Regions from separate parts of the Actinomadura fulvescens genome, predicted to be linked through region 1. Evidence: predicted binding sites of a transcription regulator. Region 1 holds the regulator's gene; each other region holds the start of a gene.
What was found. Region 1 encodes HrcA, which represses chaperone genes, less so after heat shock. Its sites were predicted from a motif close to TTGGCACTCTCNNNNNGAGAGTGCCAA; they were not measured.

Region 1 (3,276 bases):
CTGGACCTGGCCGCCGTAGCCATATGGCTGGCCGTAGCCGGGTGCCTGCCCGTACCCAGGTACCTGGTCGTAGCTCGGTGCCTGGCCGTAGCCGGGCTGGCCGTAGTCAGGCTGACCCTGGCCAGGCTGAGGCTGGCCCTGGCCGTATCCGGCTTGTTGTTGTCCGTAGCCTGGTTGCTGCTGTCCGTAATCCGGTTGTTCCGGGGACCCGTACGACATCGCCTGCTCCTCGGTGGGGGTTCGGCCTGCGGCGGGGGGCGTCAGGGGTTCAGGGGACGGTCACAAAGTCGATCAGTTCTTCGACGCGGCCCAGGAGTTCTGGTTCCAGGTCGGTGTAGGTGGACACGGATCGCCGGATGCGCCGCCATGCGTCGCCCACGTCGTCCCCCCAGCCCAGTGCGGCGAGAACCCCCTCCTTCCAGGGTACGCCGCGCGGCACCCGTGGCCACCCCGCGATGCCGACGGCGGCGGGCTTGACGGCCTCCCAGATGTCGATGAACGGGTGCCCGGTGATCAGAACGTGCGGGGACGAGACCCGGGCGGCGATCCGGCTCTCCTTGGAGCCCGGCACGAGATGGTCGACGAGGACGCCCAGCTTGCGCTCCGGACCGGGGCCGAACTCCTCGACGATGGACGGAAGATCGTCGATGCCCTCCAGATACTCGACCACGATGCCCTCGACCCGCAGGTCGTGGCCCCAGATCTGCTCCACGAGCTCGGCGTCGTGGACGCCCTCCACGTAGATGCGGCTCTCCTTGGCGACCCTGGCCCGCAGCCCCGGGACGGCGATCGACCCCGAGGCCGACCGCATCGGCCCGCGCCCGCCGCCAGCGCCCCCGCCCCCAGCGCCCCGGCCCCCAGCGCCCCCGGATCCCGCCGGCCCCGCCGACCCCGGTGCCGGGCGGACGAGCGTCACCGGCTTGCCGTCGATCAGGAAGCCCGCCTTGGTCAGCGGGAAGACGCGCCGCTTGCCGAAACGGTCTTCGAGGGTCACGCCGAACTTGTCACAGCCGACCACGGCGCCGCAGAAGCCGCTGCCGGGATCCTCCACGACCAGGTCGGGCTCGGCCGCGATCTCGGGAATCTGGCCTTTGCGGGGCCGCCGCCAGTCACCCGCGAGAATGTCGTCACCGTAGTCCTTGCTCCGCACGGATGGGCACTCTAGTGATTGGAGACCGTCCCGGCACCCTCCTGACCGTTGCTTCCGGGCCGTACAATTGGCACTCGGAAGTACGGAGTGCCAGTACGAACGGCGCTCGCAGGCAGGTGCCAGTACGGGGGCGAAGGAGGTGACCACGTGCTCGACGACCGCAAACTCGACGTTCTGCGCGCCATTGTCGAGGACTATGTCTCCACCAATGAGCCGGTCGGCTCGAAGGCCTTGGTGGACCGGCACAACCTCGGCGTGTCCTCGGCCACGATCCGCAACGACATGGCCGTGCTGGAGGAACAGGGTTACATCGCCCAGCCGCACACCAGCGCGGGCCGCATCCCGACCGACAAGGGCTACCGGCTGTTCGTCGACCGGCTGTCCACGGTCAAGCCGCTGTCGTCGGCCGAGCGCCGGGCCATCGAGACGTTCCTCAACGGCGCGTACGACCTGGACGACGTCGTCGGCCGCACCGTCCGGCTGCTCGCCCAGCTGACCCGTCAGGTCGCGGTCGTGCAGTACCCCTCGCTCACCCGCTCGTCGGTGCGGCACGTGGAGCTGGTGCCGGTGGCCTCGCGCCGCCTGCTCCTCGTCCTGATCACCAACACCGGCCGGGTGGAGCAGCGGGTCATCGAGACCTACGGCGAGGTGTCCGAGGAGTCGATCGGGCACCTGCGCGCGCTGCTCAACACCTGCCTGGACGGCTGCGGGCTGGGCGAGGTGCCAGGCGCCGTGGCGGACCTGCCGGACAAGGTCGCGGCCGACGACCGGCCGATCGCGGCCGCGGTCCTGTCGGTCCTGCTGGAGACCCTCGTCGAGAAGCACGACGAGAAGATCGTGTTCGCGGGGGCCGCCAACCTGGCCGCCGTCGACTTCTCCCGCAGCCTGCGCGACGTGCTGGAGGCGCTGGAGGAGCAGGTGGTCCTCATGCGGTTGCTCGGGGAAACCGGTGATTCCTCTAGTCTTACGGTGCGCATCGGGACCGAGAACCCCGACGAGGGGCTCCGGTCGACCTCCGTCGTCGCAGCCGGCTACGGAGTCGGCGATCAGACACTGGCCCGGCTGGGAGTGCTCGGGCCGACACGTATGGACTACCCCAGCACGATGGGAGCGGTACGGGCAGTGGCACGCTACGTCGGACAGATCCTGGCGGGTTCGTAAGTGGCCAACGACTACTACGCGACCCTTGGGGTCCGCCGCGACGCGAGCGCGGACGAGATCAAGAAGGCGTACCGCCGGCTCGCGCGCGAACTGCACCCTGACGTCAATCCGGATCCGGAGACGCAGGAGAGGTTCAAGGAGATCACCCAGGCCTACGAGGTGCTCTCCGACCCGAAGAAGCGCGAGATGTACGACCTGGGCGCCGATCCGTTCGCCCCGGGCGGCGGCGCGGGCGCGGGGGGATTCGGCGGCGCCGGGTTCCCGTTCAGCGACATCATGGACGCCTTCTTCGGCACGGCCACCTCGCGCGGGCCGCGCAGCCGCGCCCGGCGCGGCCGCAACGCGACCCTGCGCGTCGAGCTGGACCTGAACGAGACCGCGTTCGGCACGACGCGCGAGCTGTCGATCGACACCGCGGTCGTCTGCACGAGCTGCACGGGCTCGGGCTGTGCCCCCGGCACGCATCCGGATACCTGCGACACCTGCCACGGCCGTGGCGAGGTCCAGCAGGTCCAGCGCTCGTTCCTGGGCCAGGTCATGACCTCCCGCCCCTGTCCGCAGTGCGGCGGCTACGGCAGCGTGATCCGCACGCCGTGCCCGGAGTGCTCGGGCGATGGCCGGGTCCGGACGCGCCGTACGGTCAAGGTCAAGATCCCGGCGGGCGTCGAGAACGGCATCCACATCCAGCTGGCCGGTGAGGGTGAGGTCGGCCCGGGCGGCGGCCCGCCCGGCGACCTGTTCCTGGAGATCGTGGAGAAGCCGCACCAGATCTTCGAACGGGAGGGCGACGACCTGCACTGCACCGTCGAGATCCCGATGACGGCGGCGGCCCTCGGCACCAAGGTCACGATCGAGACGCTCGACGGCGCCGAGGAGATCGACATCAAGCCCGGCACCCAGTCCGGCCAGGTGATCAACCTCTACGAGCGCGGCGTCCGGCACCTCAACGAGAGCGGGCGCGGCGA
Region 2 (3,276 bases), on a different contig from region 1:
CAGTGGCCGTGCCCGTGGCCGTGGCCGTGACCGCCGCCGGCGGCCTCGTCGGCCTCCTCCGGCTTCTCCACGACCAGCGCCTCGGTGGTGAGCAGCATGCCCGCGATCGACGCGGCGTTGGTGACGGCCGAACGGGTCACCTTCACCGGGTCGATGACGCCCTGGGCGACCAGGTCGCCGTACTCGCCGGTCGCGGCGTTGTAGCCGTGGCCGGCGGGCAGCTCCTGCACCTTGGAGACGACGACGTAGCCCTCCTGGCCGGCGTTCTCGGAGATCCAGCGCAGCGGCTCGACCAGAGCGCGGCGCAGGGCCTCCGCACCGGTGGCCTCGTCGCCGGACAGGCCGAGGGCGTCGAAGCCCTCCTTGGCCACGTGCACCAGCGCGCTGCCGCCGCCGGGCACGATGCCCTCCTCGATGGCCGCGCGGGTCGCCGAGATGGCGTCCTCCAGGCGGTGCTTCTTCTCCTTCAGCTCCACCTCGGTGGCGGCGCCGACGCGCAGCACGCAGACGCCGCCGGCCAGCTTGGCCAGGCGCTCCTGCAGCTTCTCGCGGTCCCAGTCGGAGTCGCTGTTCTCGATCTCGACCTTGATCTGGCTGATCCGCCCGGCGACCTCGTCCTGCGCACCGGCACCGTCGACGATCGTGGTCGCGTCCTTGGTGACGGTGATCCGGCGGGCCCGGCCGAGGTCCTCCAGGCCGATGCCGTCGAGCTTGAGGCCGATGGCCTCGCTGACGACCTGGCCGCCGGTCAGGGTGGCGATGTCGCCGAGCATCGCCTTGCGGCGGTCACCGAAGCCGGGCGCCTTGACGGCGACCGACGTGAAGGTGCCGCGGATCTTGTTGGCGACGAGCAGCGCCAGGGCCTCGCCCTCGACGTCCTCGGCCACGACCAGCAGCGGCTTCTTGGTCTGGGCGACCTTCTCGGCCAGCGGCAGGAACTCCTGGACGTTGGAGATCTTGCCGTCCACGATCAGCACGTAGGCGTCCTCCAGGACGGCCTCCATGCGCTCGGCGTCGGTCACCATGTGCGGCGACAGGTAGCCCTTGTCGAACTGCAGGCCCTCGGTGAACTCCAGCTCCAGGCCGAAGGTGTGGGCCTCCTCGACGGTGATGACACCGTCCTTGCCGACCTTCTCGAACGCCTCGGCGATCAGCTCACCGATCTTGGCGTCCTGCGCGGAGATCGTCGCGACACCGGCGATGTCGCTCTTCTCCTCGATCTCGCGCGCGGCCTTGAGGAGCTGGTCGGAGACGAACTGCGCCGCCGCGTCCATGCCGCGCTTGAGGCTCAGCGGCGAGGCGCCGGCGGCCACGTTGCGGATGCCCTCGCGCACGAGCGCCTGGGCCAGCACGGTCGCGGTGGTGGTGCCGTCACCGGCGATGTCGTTGGTCTTGGTCGCCACTTCCTTGGCGAGCTGGGCCCCCAGGTTCTCGTAGGGGTCCTCCAGCTCCACCTCGCGGGCGATGGTGACGCCGTCGTTGGTGATGGTCGGCGCGCCGAACTTCTTGTCGATGACCACGTTGCGGCCGCGCGGGCCGATGGTCACCTTGACGGCGTCCGCGAGAGCGTTGACGCCGCGCTCAAGGGCCCGGCGAGCGTCCTCGTCGAATTCCAGGATCTTCGCCATACGGATTGACTCCAAACTCCGTTGTACGGCAGACACGTCACGCGAGCGCCCCGGATCCGCCCCTTCTTCGGGCGCATCCGGGGCGCTGCGTCACGTCTCGGTGATTACTTCTCGACGATCGCGAGGACGTCGCGGGCCGACAGCACGAGGTACTCCTCGTTGTTGTACTTGACCTCGGTGCCCCCGTACTTGCTGTAGAGCACGATGTCGCCGACGCTCACGTCGAGCGGCACTCGCTCGCCCTTGTCGTCGACGCGACCCGGGCCCACCGCCAGGACGGTCCCCTCCTGGGGCTTCTCCTTGGCGGTGTCGGGAATGACCAGGCCCGACGCGGTGGTGGTCTCGGCCTCGAGCGGCTGGACCACGATGCGGTCCTCAAGCGGCTTGAGAGCAACCTTGGTGGCGGTCGTCACGATCTGACCTCCCCTTCGTGGTGTCCTCGGCCGACCTCGGCGAGGCCGGCCGCACATATGGCAGAAGAGGCGACCCTGGACCGGCCTGTCGTCGCGGGTGCCAGACCGACCTTGTCGCTGTGTTGGCACTCTCGACTGGAGAGTGCCAGTCCGGAGACTATGCAATCCCCGGTAACGCGTCAACACGAACACGGTCAAGCCCCGCACCGTCTTCCGGTGTTCCTCACGGCGCTACCGTCCACCCTATGGACATCGCGTCGTTCTCGAGCCTGCTCACGCCCTCCGGCCAGGCGATTCTCGCCGAAGCCGCGGGCTCGGACCTGAGCGACGACGCACTCCTCACCACCGCGTCCCGGCTCCGTGAACGTCACCCCGCCGACCTCGTCGCCGCCGCTCTCACCCAGGTGCGCCTGCGTGACCGCGCACGCGCCAAGTTCGGCGCGGACGCCGCCCGGATGTACTTCACCCCCGCGGGCCTTGAACAGGCCACCCGGGCGTCTGTGGCCGCGTATCGGGCCCGCCGCTTCGCCGCGTTCACCGAGTCCGCCGCGTTCACCGAATCCGCCACGCTCACCGAATCCGCCACGCTCACGCAGGCGGGCTCGACGCTGGAGCTCGGGTGCGGCATCGGCGGCGACCTCATCGCCCGGGCCCGTGCCGGGGTGCCGGGCACGGGCGTCGAGCTCGATCCGCTGACTGCGGCGGTGGCGCGGGCGAACGTCGAGGCGTTCGGGCTCGGGCGGCTGGCGTCCGTGCGCGAGGGGGACGCGACGCGGGAGGACCCGGACGGGTACGGGACGGTGTTCGCCGATCCGGGCCGGCGGACGGCGCGCGGGCGGGTCTTCGATCCCAGGTCGTACGAGCCGCCGCTGGACACGGTGCTCGAACTGGCGGGCCGCGCGGCCGGCGCGTGCGTGAAGGTGGCACCCGGCATCCCCCACGAGGTGGTGCCGGACGGCGCCGAGGCCGAATGGGTCTCGGTCGGCGGCGAGGTCAAGGAGGCCGCGCTGTGGCTCGGCGAGCTGGCCGGAAGCGTCCGCCGCCGCGCGACGCTGATCACCGAGAGAGGCCAGGGCGGAGCCGAGGTGAACGTCGAGACGCTGACGCCTGAGCCCGGGCTGGGCGATCCGGCCGTACGGGAGTGGGGCCGCTACCTGTACGAGCCCGACGGCGCCGTCATCCGGGCGAGCCTGGTCGCCGAGGTGGCGGCGCGGGTGAACGGCGGGCTCGCCGAT
Region 3 (3,276 bases), on a different contig from region 1:
AGTTCGCAACGACCGTGACCTTCGTGCTGGCCGGCAGACGGCCGTGCTGCCGTCACGATCCTGATACTGGACCGTCGTGCCGCGGCCACTCGTCGTGCTCGCACGGCCGTCATGCTGCCGTCGCAGTTTCCGGATTGCCGCCAGCTTCGTATGGGTCGCAATGGTTCGGTCCGCCCATTCGTCCTGCTGCGACGGCCACTTCGGTGCCACGGTCGCGCCGCTGCCACGGTCTTGCTGCTCGGACCGTTGTGCTGTGGGCTACACGAATGGTGCCGCGGCGTGCGACCGTAGCGGTTGCGCTGCCGTCACCGTCGTTTGGCCGCGACGGTCGTTCTGTCCGCGCGGTCGTGCTGCCGCAACGGTCGCTCCGGCGCTGCGGTCGTGCTGTGGCCAAGCCCATGGTGCCGCGGCTGGCCGTCGCCACAGACACGCCGACGCGCCGTGCTGCCGCCATGGTCATGTTGCTGCGGGCGGTGCCGCCACCCGGTCGTGTGCTGTCACGGTCGTGCTGCGCCCACCGTCATGCTGCCACGGTGATGGCGCTGTGCTCACGGTCGTGCCCGCCGCAACGGTCGTAATCGTGGTGCCGCCACTGGCGGTCGCGCTGTCGGCCGGTCGTATCGCCATCATGGTCGTGTCGCGGCGGGTCGTGGTGCCGCCTCGGGCGCTGCCGCGAGGCGGTCATGCTGCCGTCATAGTCGCGGTTCCGCGATCGTCGTGCTGGTCGCGACGGTCGTTCTGTGCGCGCGGTCGTGCTGGCGCGACGGTCGCTCTGCCGCTGCGGTCGTGCTGTGGCCATGCTCATGGTGCCGCGGCGGGCCGTCGCCACGGTCGTGCCGACGGGGCGTGCTGCCGCAATGGTCATGTTGCTGCGGGTCGTGCTGGTGCCACGTCATGGTGCCGCGGCGGCGACGCCGCTGCCACGGTCGGTGTTGCCACGGGGGCTGCGGCGTTATCGGGGTGCGGCGTTGGGCTACGGGCCTTGCGTGGGGCTTCTACCTCGGTCTGGGGACGGCGAAGAGGGCCACGGCGGCCGTACGGGGACGGGGCCATGACCCTCTGAACGCTGGGACCGTGGTCAGGCGACCTTTGCGCCGGAGCCGCTCGTCGAGCTGCTGGAGCTGCTGGACGAGGAGGAGTCGGTGCTCGACGAGCTCGTGGAAGACGAGGAGTCCGACGATGAGGACGACTCCGACGTACCGGACGAGCCATTGGACGTCGAGCTGCCGGCGCCCACGGTCGACGACGACTTGCCGGAACCCCTGCTGTCGGTCCGGTAGAAACCGCTGCCCTTGAAGATGATGCCTGCGGCAGAGAAGACCTTGCGCAGCTTCCCTTCGCAGCTCGGGCACTCGGTCAGCGCGTCGTCGCTGAACTTCTGCACGACCTCGAGAGGCTCGCCGCACTCGGTGCAAACGTACTGATACGTCGGCACGGTTCCTCCTCGCTGACACAGCCCCGGTGTGGGGCTGGCACTCCTCTAGAACGACTGCTAATGGTACCCATGACTGGAACACGATTCGCCCTGGGCGTATTTCCAGGCCGTTCGCCTGGTGGCCGGGTAGGGCCATCGGCGGCCGCTGGGGCCGGGTCAGTGGCCGGTTTCGCCGAACCAGCCTGCCAGTTTGCCTCGGCGGCTCACGGCGCGGAGGCGGCGTTCGGCGGCGTCGCGGACCTCGGCGGTGCTGACCACCAGGAGGGTGTCGCCCGCGCGGAGGGTGGTGGTCGGCTCGGGTACGAAGCTGCTTCCGTCCCGGACGATCAAGGTCACCGAGGCGCCCGTCGGCAGGCGGAGTTCGAAGATCTCGACTCCGTTCAGCCGGGAGTCCAGGGGGATGCGGATCTCCAGGAGATCGGCGTGCAGTTCCTCCAGCGGGGCCGCTTCCACGTCGATCTCGCGGGCCTGCTCGTCGCTCTTGAGGCCGCACCAGCGTGCCACCAGCGGCAGGGTGGGGCCCTGGAGCAGCGTGAAGACGACCACGATGTTGAAGACGATGGAGAAGAGCCGTTCGGAGCCGAGGACGTCCTCCCTCATCGGGATCGTGGACAGCACGATGGGAACCGCGCCGCGCAGTCCCGCCCAGGAGGCGAAGATCTTCTCGCCCCAGCTGATCTTGAAGCCGATCGTGGACAGCACGACCGACAGCGGCCGCGCCACCAGGAGCAGAACGAACCCGATCACCAGGGCGGGCACGATCTGCCCAGGCAGTTTGCTTGGCGAGGCCAACAGTCCCAGCATCACGAACAGCCCGATCTGGGCCAGCCAAGCGATGCCTTCGGCGAAGCCACGTGTCGCGGGGCGGTGCGGTAGGCGCGAGTTGCCCAGTACCAGCGCGCTTACATAGACGGCGAGGAAGCCGCTGGCGTGCAGCAACGCCGCCGCGCCGTACGAACCGACTGCCAGTGACAGCACAGCGATCGGGTAGAGACCGGAGGCGGGCAGGGCCACCCGGCGCAGCGCGTACGCGCCAAGCCAGCCGATCGCGAAGCCGATCATGCCACCGGCGATCAGCTCGTAGATCATGACGCCGGCGAGCTCCGGCAGGCTCGGCATGCCCGGGGCCATGCTGAGCGTGACGACGACGATGATGACGGGTGCGTCGTTGAAGCCCGACTCCGCCTCCAGCAGCCCGCTCAACCGGGACGGCAGCGGCAGCCTGCGCAGCACCGAGAACACCGCCGCGGCGTCGGTCGGCGCGAGAACGGCGGCCAGGAGGAACGCCAGCCGCCAGTCCAGGCCGATCAGCCAGACGGCGGCGACCGCCACCACCACGATGCTGATCAGCGTCCCGATCGTGGACACCGCCAGCGCGGCGGGTACCGACGGCCGTACGTGGCGCCAGTTGGTGGTGATCCCGCCCTCGGCCAGGATCAGAACGAGGGCGGCCAGGCCGAGCGTCTCGGCCACCGCCGCGTTGTCGAACTTGATGTGCAGAGGGCCTGACTCGCCGATGAGCAGACCGAGACCCAGATAGGCGAGCAGCGACGGAAGTCCTGCCTGGTGCGACAGGCGGACGGCGACGATGGCGCTGAGTACGAGTGTGGCCCCGAAGAGTAGCCAGAGGTCGAGCTGCACATCCCACCCTTCGGGGTCGCGGAAGCCTGATCGTTAAGAGATCCTACAGATTCGTGTACGGATCACCTATTTGCGACTGACCGTTCGGGACGGCGGGAACGGATCAGCGGCGCTTGACCTGCGGGTCGACGCCGTTCACCACGTTCACCACAGGGCGGCCGGAGACGGCGGCGGCGATGTTGTCCTTGACCATCGTCACC

Region 2: groES (co-chaperone GroES) is a predicted target of HrcA. The motif match lies at 2,164-2,190, and genes of this name have one in related genera.
Region 3: ABD333_RS40055 (FmdB family zinc ribbon protein) is a predicted target of HrcA. The motif match lies at 1,470-1,496, and genes of this name have one in related genera.

Annotation. Positions count from the first base shown of each region.
Region 1 covers NZ_BAAATD010000001.1:598,382-601,657, forward strand. The annotation lists gene ABD333_RS02750 (DUF4870 domain-containing protein) at 1-219, opposite strand, end outside; gene ABD333_RS02755 (DUF3097 domain-containing protein) at 269-1,150, opposite strand; gene hrcA (heat-inducible transcriptional repressor HrcA) at 1,298-2,311, shown strand; gene dnaJ (molecular chaperone DnaJ) at 2,312-3,276, shown strand, end outside.
Region 2 covers NZ_BAAATD010000018.1:68,827-72,102, reverse strand. The annotation lists gene groL (chaperonin GroEL) at 1-1,628, opposite strand, end outside; gene groES (co-chaperone GroES) at 1,733-2,041, opposite strand; gene ABD333_RS42285 (class I SAM-dependent methyltransferase) at 2,287-3,276, shown strand, end outside.
Region 3 covers NZ_BAAATD010000015.1:189,528-192,803, forward strand. The annotation lists gene ABD333_RS40055 (FmdB family zinc ribbon protein) at 1,079-1,435, opposite strand; gene ABD333_RS40060 (potassium/proton antiporter) at 1,592-3,076, opposite strand; gene ABD333_RS40065 (NAD(P)-dependent oxidoreductase) at 3,180-3,276, opposite strand, start outside.